One region of the Xanthobacter sp. DMC12 genome, then DNA from elsewhere that is predicted to be linked to it. Evidence: riboswitches for the same ligand, from Rfam matches in the RefSeq annotation. Region 1 holds a riboswitch; the other holds the start of a gene.
What was found. A riboswitch is a leader RNA that binds a small molecule or an ion and turns the genes downstream of it on or off. The one in region 1 is predicted to bind glycine.

Region 1 (6,784 bases):
GCCCGCTGGTGCTGGGCTCGCTGGACGGCTCCCCCATCCTCGCCTCCGAGACCTGCGCCCTCGACATCATCGGCGCGCGCTATGTGCGCGACATCGAGAACGGCGAGGTCATCGTGATCGACGAGGAGGGCGTGCAGTCCTTCAAGCCGTTCCCGGAGATGGCGCCGCGCCCCTGCATCTTCGAGTACATCTATTTCGCCCGGCCGGATTCCGTGGTGGGCGGGCGCTCCGTCTACCAGGTGCGCAAGAACATGGGCCGCGTGCTGGCCACCGAAAGCCCGGCCCATGCGGACGTGATCGTCCCCGTGCCGGATTCCGGCGTGCCGGCCGCCATCGGCTTCTCCCAGACCTCGGGCATCCCCTACGAGCTGGGCATCATCCGCAACCACTACGTCGGCCGCACCTTCATCCAGCCCACCCAATCCATCCGCGACCAGGGCGTGCGCATGAAGCATTCCGCCAACCGTTCGGTGGTGGAGGGCAAGAGCATCGTCCTCGTGGACGACAGCCTCGTGCGCGGCACCACCTCGGTGAAGATCGTGCAGATGATGCGCGATGCCGGCGCCAAGGAGGTGCATTTCCGCATCGCCTCCCCGCCCATCACCCACCCGGACTATTACGGCATCGACACGCCAGACCGGGACAAGCTGCTCGCCGCCACCCATGATCTGGAAGGCATGCGCCGCTACATCGGCGCGGATTCCTTGGCCTTCCTGTCGGTGGACGGCGTCTACCGCGCCATGGGCTTCGAGGGGCGCGACCCGGTGAAGCCGCAGTTCACCGACCACTGCTTCACCGGCGACTATCCCACCCCCCTCACGGACAAGGCCGGTGCCGTGGGCCAGCAGCAGCTCTCCCTGCTCGCCGAAGCGAGCTGAGGGAACTCCTCTTCACCTTGCGGCGTCTCCGGAGCGGCAGCATAAAGCTGCCGTAACGGAAGGAGACGCCGCATGGTTGAAATGAACAGCTGGCAGCGCGGCCGGCTCATCGATCACATCCAGCTCGTCGTCCGCGACATCGCCCCCGCGCGCCGCTTCTACGGCGCGGTGATGGAGGTGCTCGGCGTGGAGATCCTCGATGCCGAGGGCTTCTTCTTCGCGGACGAGCTGTGCGTGAGCGTGGGTGAGCCCCTCACCGGCCGCGCCCACATCGCCTTCCAGGCGCCGGACCGGGACACCGTGCAGCGCTTCTATGAGGCGGCACTCGCCGCCGGCGGCACGGACAATGGCGGGCCGGGGCTGCGCCCCTATCACGCGGATTATTACGCCGCCTTCGTGCTCGACCCCGATGGCAACAACATCGAGGCGGTGTATCACGGGCCGGCCGAGCGCTCCGCGCCCTCGGTGGAGATCCGGGCCGCGGGCTGAGCCAGCGCCGCGCCCCCAAGGAAAAGGACATCCGACCGTGACCGACCGGCCGCTTGCCGAAAAGATCGCCCTCGTCACCGGCGCCACCCGCGGCATCGGCGCCGCCACCGCGGTGGCGCTGGCGAAAGCCGGGGCGCATGTGGTGTGCGTCGGCCGCTCGGAAGGCGGGCTGCAGGAGGTGGACGACGCCATCCGCGCCGTGGGCGGCAGCGCCACGCTGGTGCCGCTGAACCTCAAGGATTCCGAGGGCATCGACCGCCTCGGCGGCGCGCTCTACGAGCGCTATGGCCGGCTCGACATCTATGTGGCCAATGCCGGCGTGCTCGGCCCGCTCTCGCCGCTCGGCCACGTCTTCCCGAAGGACTGGGAGGACACGATCGCGGTGAACCTCACCGCCAACTGGCGCTGCGTGCGCTCCTTCGACCCACTGCTGAAGCTCTCCCCGGCGGGCCGGGCGGTGGTGGTCACCTCCGGCGCGGCCAGCAAGGCGCGCGCCTATTGGGGGCCCTATGCCATCACCAAGGCGGGCCTCGAAGTGATGGCCCGCACCTGGGCGGACGAAAGCGTCTCGGGCAATCTGAAGGTCAACCTCTTCAACCCCGGCCCCATCCGCACCCTGATGCGCGCCAAGGCCTTCCCCGGCGAAGACCCATCCACCCTCCCCGCCCCCGAAGAGGCGGCCGAGGCCATCCTGCCTTTGTGCCTGCCCACCTTCATGGAAACCGGCAAGCTCTACGACTTCCCGCAGAAGAAGCTGCTCAGCTTCCAGATGCCGGCGTAGGGGGGCTTGGAGGGGCGGCTGTCGTCGCGCCCAAACTGCCGTCGTGCTCCGGCTTGACCGGAGCATCCATCGCGCCGAAAGCGCAGATGACAGCGTGACGGGAGCGAAATCCGGCGGCGTGCGCCCAGCCGCGCCATGGGCCCTCCGGTCGAGCCGGAGGGCGACGGCGGTGTTGGGACAAGACCGGCCATGACGATGGCGCGAGCGATGCCGGCCGAAAAATGCCGTCGTGCTCCGGCTTGACCGGAGCACCCATCCCGCCGAAAGCGCAGATGGCAGCGTGACGGGAGCGGAATCCGGCGGCGCCCGCCCGGCCGCGCCATGGGCCCTCCGGTCAAGCCGGAGGGCGACGGCGGGAGGAAAACCGCCAGCGGTCGAAGCGCTCCCCCCTCACGCCGCCGCCAGCTCTCCCGCCAGCGCCTTGCGGATCAATTCCCGCGTCTCCGCCACCCCGTAGATGGCGACGAAGGAGCCGAAGCGGGGGCCGCGTTCGAGGCCGAGGAGCACCTGATAGAGCGTGTTGAACCACTCCACCGAGACGCCCGGCCGCTCGGGCGTGGCGCCCTTGGCCTTGAGGTCCTGGTAGCGAGGGATGGGGCGCGCCACGTCGTAGAGCACGGTCTGGATGTCGTCCGCGCTCGCGCCGGCCGGCAGCGCGGCCAGCGCCGCGTCGAGCTTGGCGAGGGAGTCGCGCTCCACCTCGTCGGGGGTGCGGAAGACCTTGTTGGGCTTCACGAAATCATGGAAGTAGCGCACCGCATAGCCCACCAGCTCGTGCAGCTTGGGGTGCGTCTGGTCCGACACGCCGGGCACATGGCGCTTCAGGAAGCCCCACAGAACGCTCTCGTCCTCCGTGTTGGAGGCCGAGGCGAGGTTGAGGAGCATGGTGAACGACACCGGCATGTCCACGTCCGGCGGGTTGCCGGCATGGATGTGATAGACCGGGTTGCCGAAGCGGAGCTTCCAGTCCTGCTGGGAATAGCGGGCGAGGAAGTTGAAATACTCGTCAACCGCCTTCGGGATCACGTCGAAGTGCAGCTTCTTCGCCGAGCGGGGCGACTGGAACATGTAGAGCGCCAGGCTCTCCGGGCTCGCATAGGTCAGCCACTCGTCGATGGTGAGACCATTGCCCTTCGACTTGGAGATCTTCTGGCCCTTCTCGTCCAGGAACAGCTCATAGACGAAATGCTCCGGCGCGGTGCCGCCGAGGATCTGGCAGATCTTGTCGTAGATCGGCGCGTTGGTCTGGTGATCCTTGCCGAACATCTCGAAATCGACGTCGAGCGCGGCCCAGCGGGCGCCGAAATCCGGCTTCCACTGCAGCTTCACCTTGCCGCCGGTGACGGGCAGCGTGGTCTCCGTGCCGTCCTCATCGTCGAAGGTGATGGTGCCGGCCTTGGCGTCCACATTCTTCAGCGGCACGTAGAGCACGCGGCCCGAAGTGGGCGAAATGGGAAGGAAGGGCGAATAGGTCGCCTGCCGCTCCTCGCCCAGCGTGGGCAGCATGACGGCCATGATCTCGTCATACTTCTCGGCGGCCTTCAGCAGCACCGCGTCGAGCTTGCCGGAAAAATAGTATTCGGTGGCGCTGGCGAATTCGTAGTCGAAGCCGAAGGTGTCGAGGAAGCGCCGGAGCATGGCGTTGTTGTGCGCGCCAAAGCTCGGATAGTCGCCGCCGAAGGGGTTCGGCACCTTGGTGAGCGGCATCTGGAGATAGGGGCGCAGCGCCACCGGGTCCGGCACGTTCTCGGGGATCTTGCGCATCCCGTCCATGTCGTCGGAGAAGCACAGGAGGCGCGTCTTCACCTTGTCTTCGGTGAGGATGCGGAACGCGTGGCGCACCATGGTGGTGCGCGCCACCTCGCCGAAGGTGCCGATGTGCGGCAGGCCCGAGGGGCCGTAGCCGGTCTCGAACAGCACCTCGTCCTTGGGCCGCTTCTTCAGCCGCTCCACCAGCTTGCGCGCTTCCTCGAACGGCCAGGCGTTGGCCGTTTCCGCGACCGCCTTCAGCTCGGCGGCGAGCTGGGTGGGATCGACGGGCGCAGGCGAGGCTTCGGACGAGGACATGACAGGCTCCGGAAAAGGAGCGCGAACTTAGGAATGCAGCCGCCCGGCGTCAACGCGGGGCGCCTTCCCTACCCTCGCCGGCTCTTGCGTTGACGCCGGGCGGCAAACGCCTATGCTGCAGCCGCGTTCCGGATGCCCCGGCGAAAAGGGCAAAAGGAGCGCAAGACATCGGACGATCCCTGCGGGAGAGACCGGCGGCCTCATGGGGAGGCGTGCCGGCGCCGAAGGCGCAACCGCCCCGGAACCGCTCAGGCAAAAAGGGCCGCAGGGGGACGAAACTCTGGAAAGCAGTCCGGCCAAGCCTTTAAGGCGCGGCGGGGCTCACCGAAGGAGTAAGCCGTGCCCTTCCACGAGGCGCGGTGAAATCTCTCAGGTCGGCAGACAGAGGGGGCGCCGCGCGGGCCGCGCAGGACCACCGGGAACGGGGGTTCGGCAGGCCCGGAAATTGGCGCTGTTCGTCCGGGAGTCCCTCTTGGCCTCATCCCCTGATTCGCATTCCGACACCGAGCCTCTGCTCGAAACCCCGCTCTGCGCCGCCCATGGCGCCCTCGGTGCCCGCATGGTGCCGTTCGCGGGCTATCTCATGCCGGTCCAGTATCCCGAGGGCATCCTCGCGGAGCACAATTGGACCCGCACCCACGCCGGCCTGTTCGACGTCTCCCACATGGGACAGGCGCTCCTCGTCGGCCCGGACCACGAGACCACCGCGCAGGCGCTGGAAGCCCTCGCCCCGGCGGATTTCGTGAACCTTGCGCCCGGCAAGCAGCGCTATTCGCAATTGACCGCCGAAGACGGCGGCATCCGCGACGACTTCATGGCCACCCGCCCGGCGGACCCCGCCGCTGACGGCACGCTGATCCTCGTGGTCAATGCCGCCTGCAAGGGTGACGACTTCGCCCACATCGAAGCCCACCTGCCCGACACCGTGAAGCTGGTGCAGCGCCCCGAGCGGGCCCTCCTCGCCCTGCAAGGGCCAGAAGCCGCGACGGTGATGGCCCGCCATTGCCCCGAGGCGGCGGACCTCGACTTCATGACCGCCCTCCCCCTCGCCTTCGACGGCGTTCCGGTGGAGGTCTCCCGCTCCGGCTATACCGGTGAGGACGGCTACGAGATTTCCGTCGCGGCGGAAGATGCCCCCGCCCTCTGGGCGGCGCTGCTGGCCGAGCCGGAGGTGAAGGCCATCGGCCTCGGTGCCCGGGACAGTCTCAGGCTGGAAGCCGGCCTCTGCCTCTATGGCCACGACATCGATCTCTCCACCTCCCCCATTGAGGCGGCGCTCAACTGGTCCATCCAGAAGCGGCGGCGGCTTGAGGGCGGCTTTCCCGGCGCCGAGCGCGTGCAGCGCGAGTTGGCGGAAGGCCCCGCCCGCGTGCGCGTGGGCCTGAGGCTGGAGGGCCGCGCCCCCGCCCGCGAGGGCGCGGAGATCGCCTCCAATGGAGAAGTCGTCGGCCGCGTCACCTCGGGCGGCTTCGCCCCGACGCTGCAGGCGCCCATCGCCATGGGCTATGTGCCGCCCGCGCTCGCCGCGCCCGGCACGCGCCTCGACATTCTGGTGCGCGGCAAGGCCCTGCCCGCCGTCGTCACCGCCCTTCCCTTCGTACCCACGCGCTACGCGCGCAAGCAGAAAACCGGGGGCTGACCATGAGTGTGCGCTACACCAAGGACCACGAATACGTCCGCATCGACGGCGACGTGGCGGTGGTCGGCATCTCCGACTACGCCCAGGGCCAGCTCGGCGACGTGGTGTTCGTGGAGCTTCCCGAGATCGGCAAGGCGGTGGAGAAGGGCAAGGAAGCCGCCGTCGTCGAGAGCGTGAAGGCCGCGAGCGAGGTCTATGCCCCCATCTCCGGCGAGGTGGTGGAGGTGAATTCCGAGCTGGAAGGCGCCCCCGGCCTCGTGAACGAGGATGCCGAGGGCAAGGGCTGGTTCCTGAAGCTGAAGCTCTCCAACCCCGCCGAAGTGTCCGAGCTGATGGACGAGGCCGCCTACAAGGCCTTCCTCGACACCCTCTGAGCGCGCCGGGAGGCGGACACCATGAGCGACGACACCCCCATTGCCACCGTCCGCTGGGAGCGCGGCGACGCCGTCTTCACCGACGGGCGCTATCCCCGCGCGCACCAATGGATGTTCGACGGGCTGACCGTGCCCGGCTCGTCTTCGCCTGCGGTGGTCCGCCTGCCCTTGTCGAAGGCCGATGCGGTGGACCCGGAGGAGGCGCTGGCCGCCTCCCTCTCCGCCTGCCACATGCTGTTCGTGCTGGATTTCGCCCGCCGGGGCGGCTTCTGCATCGACGTCTACGAGGACAAGGTGATGGCCGCGTTCGGCAAGACCGAGCGGGGCAAGACCTGGATTTCCCGCATCGCGCTCAACCCCGCCATCGTCTTCTCGGGTGACAAAACGCCCACCACCGAAGACGTGGCGGCCTTGCACGACAAGGCCCACGACGAATGCTTCGTGGCCAATTCCCTGCGCTCGGAGGTGGTCATCACCCCGAGCTTCACCATCGCCTGAAACGGGACCGGCGGCATCATGCGCTATCTTCCCCTCACCGCCGACGACCGCGCCGAGA
Region 2 (6,784 bases), on a different contig from region 1:
CCAGCGGAATATCAATGGCCACCGTCTCAGCGATCATCTGAGCAGTCGCAGCTGACAGGGTCCAGCCGAGATGCCCATGGCCCGTGTTGTAGAACACGCCAAGCCGCTTGCCGGGTCCGACGCGAGGCATCATGTCCGGCATCATTGGACGCAGACCGGCCCAAGGCACCACCCGCGCCGTGGACGCCCCCGGAAACAGCTTCCGTGTCCACTCCACTAGAGGATGAATGCGATCCGCACGAATGTCGCGGTTCTCACCGTTAAACTCAGCTGTCCCAGCAACGCGAAAGCGATCTTTCCCTAGGCGGCTTGTAACAATCTTGGCCTGGTCGTCGAGCAGGCTCACCCAGGGCGCCCCATTCTGGCTGGCCTCATCATCAAGCATCACGGTGATGGAATAGCCCTTCACCGGATAGACGTTCACACGATCACCCAACTGAACACCAATTGCCCGTGAGCCTACGCCTGCACACACCACGACAGCATCGAAGCTATGGCTCTCGTAGATAGCGCGCCCAACTTCATCCGCTGGGGCAATCGTGAGCGAAATGTCGATACGAGGTCGGGCGCCCTGAAAAGAATGCCTGACTGAGTCTACAGCCGCGTCATGGATGAAACGGACGTTACGGCGCCGGCAAGCTTTTGCGAGGCCGCGTGTGAATAGATGAATATCTCCAGTTGAGTCTGATTCCGTGAAGAATCCGCCGTAATATTTTCCATGGAGGGTTGGCTCGATCTCATGGATCTCGGCGGGACCTAGCGCTCGCCGCGACAGCCCACCTTGCGTATAGAGCGCACCGGCACGGGAAGCCGCATCGAAGCCGGATTTGTCTCGATAGATATGCAGAATGCCGCGCTTTTCGAGATTGAAATCTATGCCCTCACGCTTCGCCATGTAGAACATGTAGTCGCGGGCCAGGATGGCGAGGCGAGTGGTCTCGATGGTGTTCGCTCTATAATTTGGGATATTGGCCAGAAACTCAGCCATCCAGGAATACTTGTGCCAGGAAGGCGTGGGGTTCATCAGCAGCGGCGCATCCTGCCTGAACATCCACTTGATGCCTTTAAGCACAGTTGCCCAGGAATTCCAGACTTCAGAATTGGAGGCTGAAAGCTGCCCTCCGTTAGCGAAGGATGTTTCCATCGCCGCGTAGCGCTGACGATCTATGACGGTGACGTCGTACCCACGCTCACTCAGGGCATAAGCGGTGGTAATACCGGTTATACCAGCTCCAATGACGGCAATATTGCGCATGGGGCTCTCCCGCGCTTGAGGACTACATGACATGGATGCCTCTGGCATCCAGCCGACCGTCCCCAATCTGTCTCGGTACCTGAGAGCTCGCCCCGAGTTGGACGGCGCACTAAGGCCGTCATTCGGGCTTCCCCTTCGGTGGGCGCTCGCCGACCGGGCGGCGCCTCTCTCCAGATCGTCCTGATTATGCGGTCCTTTATGCCTGAGAGTTTCCTTGGGGGGTTGCTCCGTCGGCGCCGACATGTGCCCAGGAGGACTGTCGATCTCTCCCGCATAATCATTATCAGACGCATGACCAATTGCACACAATCACGACATGCTCAAGAGCTCGCGTGAGGCGGAAAGACATTTATCAAAGATGCTGGTCATCCCGGCACCGGCCCATTCCACTTGACCTGAGCCCCTGACCCCGGAATTTTCCAGCTCCGGATAGCCTAGAAATGGGGGGCGCTTCAAATCAACCCTCGGACTTTCTTCTAACCGGAGGAGAAGACGGTCTCAGGTCACACTCGTCACCTTAGCGGCCGAAGTCAGGCTGCTTCACACCGCTGCAGGGGGGCGACTTTCATGAAGGTGGAGCAGGTGTTCGGGGCTGCCAGCGCCGAACACCAACGACTTGCGAGACCACGCGCCTCAAGCATCGCGATCCGATGCTTGAGGCAAATCGCTTTCTGTGAAAGTGATCGAGGTAAGTCCGATGCTCAGGTTCATTCAACCTAAGCAGAAAGGACTCTACCCAACGCACCACACGCGATGGAGACTATCAGCGAAGATGCAAGCGGCAACCGCCCGGAGAAGCGCCTTTCCCCGCACGCCTGATTGACCTGGGATAGCTTTTCTCCGCACCGTCCGGAAACCCGAACGGTGCGGAGAAATTTCTGCTCACGCGAGGGCATCGGCGATCGCCTTTCCGCAGCTGAGCGTGTTGGCGGTTCCGCCGATGTCGGCCGTGCGCCCCGCAGGATCGGCCAGCACCTGCTCGATGGCCCGCTCGATGGCCGCGGCGGCGTCCATTTCCCCGAGATGCTCGAGCATCATGGCCGCCGACCAGATCTGGCCCACCGGATTGGCGATGCCCTTTCCGGCGATATCCGGGGCGGACCCGTGGACCGGCTCGAACAGCGAGGGGAAGGTGCGGTCTGGATTGATGTTGCCGGAGGGCGCGATGCCGATGGTGCCGGTGCAGGCGGGGCCGAGATCGGAGAGGATGTCGCCGAACAGGTTGGAAGCGACCACCACGTCGAACCGGTCCGGATGCAGCACGAACTGCGCGGTGAGGATGTCGATGTGGTACTTGTCGGTGCGCACCTCCGGATAGGTCGCCGCCATCGCTTCCACCCGCTCGTCCCAATAGGGCATGGTGATTGCGATGCCGTTGGACTTGGTGGCCGAGGTCAGGTGCCTGTTGGGCCGCCGCATGGCCAGCTCGAACGCGAATTTCAGCACCCGGTCCACGCCGTGGCGCGACATGACGGTTTCCTGAATCACCAGCTCGCGGGGCGTGCCGGGATACATGCGCCCACCGATGGAGGTGTATTCGCCCTCCGTGTTCTCGCGCACCACCCAGAAGTCGATGTCGCCCGGCTTGCGCCCGACGAGGGGACAGGGCACGCCCGGCATCAGCCGCACCGGGCGGAGGTTCACATACTGGTCGAACTCGCGCCGGAACTGGAGCAGCGAGCCCCAGAGCGAGACATGGTCCGGCACCGTGTCCGGCCAGCCCACCGCGCCGAACAGGATGGCGTCGGATGTGCCGACCCGATCCTTCCAATCCGCCGGCATCATCTCGCCGTGGCGGGCGTAGTAGTCGCAGCAGGCGAAGTCGTGCCAGGCGAGATCGAGGCTGAAGCCATAGAGCGCCGCCGCCTTCTCCAGCACGCGCACGCCCTCGGGCATCACTTCCTTGCCGATGCCGTCTCCGGGGATGACGGCGATGCGATAGTGTCTTGCGGCCATGGTCACGTTTCCTGCGATATGTGGGAGATTGGGGTCAGACGGCGGCCGTGAGGCGCAGCCCGCCCATGTGGAAGGCCTTGGGCTCCAGATATTCGGCGATGCCGAGGTAGCCGCCCTCCCGGCCAAGCCCGGACTGCTTCACGCCGCCGAAGGGCGCGACCTCCATGGAGATGGCGCCGGTGTTGAGCCCGACCATGCCGAATTCCAGCGCCTCGCCGACCCGCCAGGCGCGGTGCATGTCCTCGGTGAAGAAATAGGCGGCGAGGCCGTAGGGCGTGCCGTTGGCGATGGCGATTGCCTCCGCCTCGGTCTCGAACCGGAACACCGGGGCGACGGGGCCGAAGGTCTCCTCGTTGGCGAGGCGCATGTCGGTGGTGGCACCGGTGAGGAGGAGGGGCGCGACGAAGTTTCCGTCCGCACAGGACGTGTCGGCCTGCTGCGCCACGCGCGCACCCTTGGCCAGCGCATCGGCGACGTGCGCATGCACCTTTTCGGCGGCGGCGCGGTTGATGAGCGGACCGATGGCGACGCCGGGCGCCGTGCCGGGGCCGACCTTCTGTGCCGCGATCCGCGCGCCGAGACGGGCGACGAAGGCATCATGGATGCCGGCCTGCACCAGGATGCGGTTGGCGCACACGCAGGTCTGTCCGGCATTGCGGAATTTGGAGGCCATGGCCCCCTCCACCGCGAGGTCGAGGTCTGCATCGTCGAAGACGATGAAGGGCGCATTGCCGCCGAGTTCGAGGCTCAGCTTCTTCAGCGTCCCCGCCGAGGCGCGCATGAGATGGGCGCCGACTCGGGTTGAGCCGGTGAAGGAGATCTTGCGCATCGCGGGGTTCGAGGTGAGTTCATCGCCGATGGCGGCCGGCAGGCCCGTCACCACGGAGATGACTCCGGCGGGAATGCCGGCCCGCTCGGCGAGCTTCACCACAGCCAGGGCGGAGAATGGGGTCAGCTCCGACGGCTTGATGACCATGGTGCAGCCGGCGGCGAGGGCCGGCGCGCATTTGCGGGTGATCATCGCGATGGGGAAATTCCACGGCGTGATGGCGGCGGTGACGCCGATGGGCTCTTCCAGCATCAGGATGCGCCGGTCGGCCCCGGGCGCGGGGATGGTGCGGCCGTAGATGCGCCGCGCTTCCTCCGCGAACCACTTCACGAAGGAGGCGCCGTAGCGCACTTCCCCTTCCGCCTCGGCGAGGGGCTTGCCCTGCTCGGCCGTCATGATCCGTGCGAGGTCGGCGGTGTTGGCGAGGATCAGGTCGTTCCAGCGCTCCAGAAGGCGCGCGCGCTCCGCCGCCGGCACCGCGCGCCAGGAACGGAATGCGGTCTCAGCCGCCTCGATGGCACGCCGCGTCTCGGCCGCGCCGCAGGCCGGAACGGTGCCCACGGTCCGGCCGGTGGCGGGATCCTCCACGGCGAGCGTCGCGCCGTCATCGGCGGCGCACCACTGCCCGCCGATGAACGCCGCTTGGACGAGGAGGCTCGGGTCGGCGAGGTTGAGGACGTGTTCAGCGGCGAGAGACATGGGCGAGACTTTCAATAGCCGCGGCTGCGTTCGACGAGGCCGACCATCGGCTCGCCTGCGGCGTGGCGGCGGAGATTTTCGAGCAGGCTGACCACGGCGGTCTCAGGCCGGGTGAGGCTCGCGACGTGGGGCGTCAGCAGGATGCGGGGATGGCTCCAGAACGGATGCTCCGGCGGCAGCGGCTCCGGCTCCGTCACATCGAGCACCGCGCCCGAGAGGGTGCCGGCATCGAGGGCGGCGACCAGATCCTCGGCCACCAGATGGCCACCGCGGCCCGCATTGACGATCCGGGCGCCCACCGGCAGCCGCGCGAACAGCCGCGCATCGAGAATGCCCCGCGTCTCGGCGGTGAGCGGCAGAAGGCAGACGAGGATGTCGGTGCGTGCGAGGAACGGGGAGAGCCCGGCCTCGCCCGCGAAGGTCTCCACCTTCGGGATATCCCGGGGCGAGCGGCTCCAGCCCGCCAGCGGAAAGCCGAAGGCCGCGAGCGGGCCGAGCGCCGCCTGTCCCAGCGAGCCGAGCCCCATGATCCCGACGCGCCGTTGCGCTGCCGGCGTTTCATAATGCTGCGCCCAGAGGTGCCGCTTCTGCTGGTCGATATAGGTCGGCAGGTCGCGGTGAAGCGCCAGGACGGCCATGGTCACGTACTCGACCATGCCCTCCACGATGCCGGGCTCCACCATGCGCACCACGGGAATGCGGGGCGGGATGCGGGTGAGGTCGAGGTGGTCCACGCCGGCCCCGGTGGAGAAGATCACTTCGAGGTTCGGAAACGTTGCGGCGAGATCCACCCGCACGTCCCAGACGGCGACCCAGCGGATGTCGGCCGGGTCTCCCATGTCGGGCCAGATGCGCACGTCGATATCCGGTGCCATTTCGCCGATCAGCCGGCGCCAGATCTCGCCCCGGGCGGGATCGGCCATGTAGAGGAGTGCCATGGGTGAAGCCTGATGTACTTGAGTGGGTTCAGGAAACGGCGACCCACAGCTTGCGTACGGTCTCCAGCGTTTCCCAGGTTCCGACGAAGCCCGGCCGCAGCACGAAGGTGTCGCCGGCGCAGAAGCGGCGTGGGGCGCCGCCATCCTCCGTCAACACGACCACGCCGGAGAGGATCGTGCAATATTCCCAGGTCTCGCCCTTGATGGAGCGCGTGACGCCGGGCGTCGCCTCCCAGATGCCGGTGCGGATGTCCCTGTGGCCGGCTGCCGCGATTTCCCAGGTCTTGTAGCTCGGGTCGCCGGCGATCAGCCGGTCCGGTGCCGGCTTGCTTTCGCGCGGCGTTCCGGGCGCGGCGAGGTCGAAGGCGATGAGGTTGCTCATGGTCGTGGTTCCGGGCAGCAGGATGGGACGCCGGCGGGGGCCGGTCGTCCTGCGGCCAATAGGGGAGGTCAGGCGTCGGCGTTCTTGCGCGGCGCCGTGCGGGCGCTCAGGGCGACGAGGATCACCATCAGGAAGGACACCGCCGTCAACAGCGTGCTGATGGACGCAATCGTCGGGTCGATCTCGTCGCGCAGCGCCGTGAACATGCGCTTGGTCAGCGTCTGATTCTCGCCGCCCGAGACGAAGATGGCGACCACTGTCTCGTCCAGCGCCGAGATGAAGGCGAACAGCAGGCCGGAGATGACGCTCGGGCGGATCTGCGGCAGCGTTACGATGAAGAAGGTGCGCAGCCGGTTCATGCCGAGGCTGCGGGAGACCATCTCCTGCGCCGGATCGAACTTCCTCAAGCCTGTCAGCACCGAGATGATGACGAACGGCAGGCCGAGCATGACGTTGGCGAGGATGAGCCCGCTCATGGTCGCGAGCAGTCCGACGTTGGCATAGACGAGGAAGACGCCGACGGCGGTGATGACGATGGGCACGACGAGCGGCAGGAGCAGCACCACCTGCAGGCTGCGCACGAGGCGCGACGTGGAGAGGTTTAGCGCATAGGCCGCCGCCGTTCCCAGCACGGTCGCGATGATCGCGCTCGACACGGCGAGGATCAGGCTCACGCGGGTCGCCTGCATCCACGCGGCGCTTTCCAGATAGGCCTCGTACCACCT

Region 2: linked by a shared signal. The riboswitch ahead of ACT535_RS06810 (D-amino acid dehydrogenase) and the one ahead of gcvT (glycine cleavage system aminomethyltransferase GcvT) in region 1 are both predicted to bind glycine.

The regions. Positions count from the first base shown of each region.
Region 1 is NZ_JBQUYZ010000005.1:108,893-115,676, forward strand. It holds gene purF (amidophosphoribosyltransferase) at 1-878, shown strand, start outside; gene ACT535_RS18305 (VOC family protein) at 951-1,367, shown strand; gene ACT535_RS18310 (SDR family NAD(P)-dependent oxidoreductase) at 1,405-2,148, shown strand; gene ACT535_RS18315 (lysine--tRNA ligase) at 2,539-4,215, opposite strand; glycine riboswitch at 4,388-4,490, shown strand; gene gcvT (glycine cleavage system aminomethyltransferase GcvT) at 4,688-5,854, shown strand; gene gcvH (glycine cleavage system protein GcvH) at 5,857-6,228, shown strand; gene ACT535_RS18330 (OsmC family protein) at 6,250-6,726, shown strand; gene gcvPA (aminomethyl-transferring glycine dehydrogenase subunit GcvPA) at 6,745-6,784, shown strand, end outside.
Region 2 is NZ_JBQUYZ010000001.1:1,462,366-1,469,149, reverse strand. It holds gene ACT535_RS06810 (D-amino acid dehydrogenase) at 1-1,255, opposite strand, end outside; glycine riboswitch at 1,319-1,433, opposite strand; glycine riboswitch at 1,435-1,537, opposite strand; gene ACT535_RS06805 (tartrate dehydrogenase) at 2,138-3,211, opposite strand; gene ACT535_RS06800 (NAD-dependent succinate-semialdehyde dehydrogenase) at 3,246-4,739, opposite strand; gene ACT535_RS06795 (2-hydroxyacid dehydrogenase) at 4,751-5,677, opposite strand; gene ACT535_RS06790 (cupin domain-containing protein) at 5,706-6,059, opposite strand; gene ACT535_RS06785 (ABC transporter permease) at 6,128-6,784, opposite strand, start outside.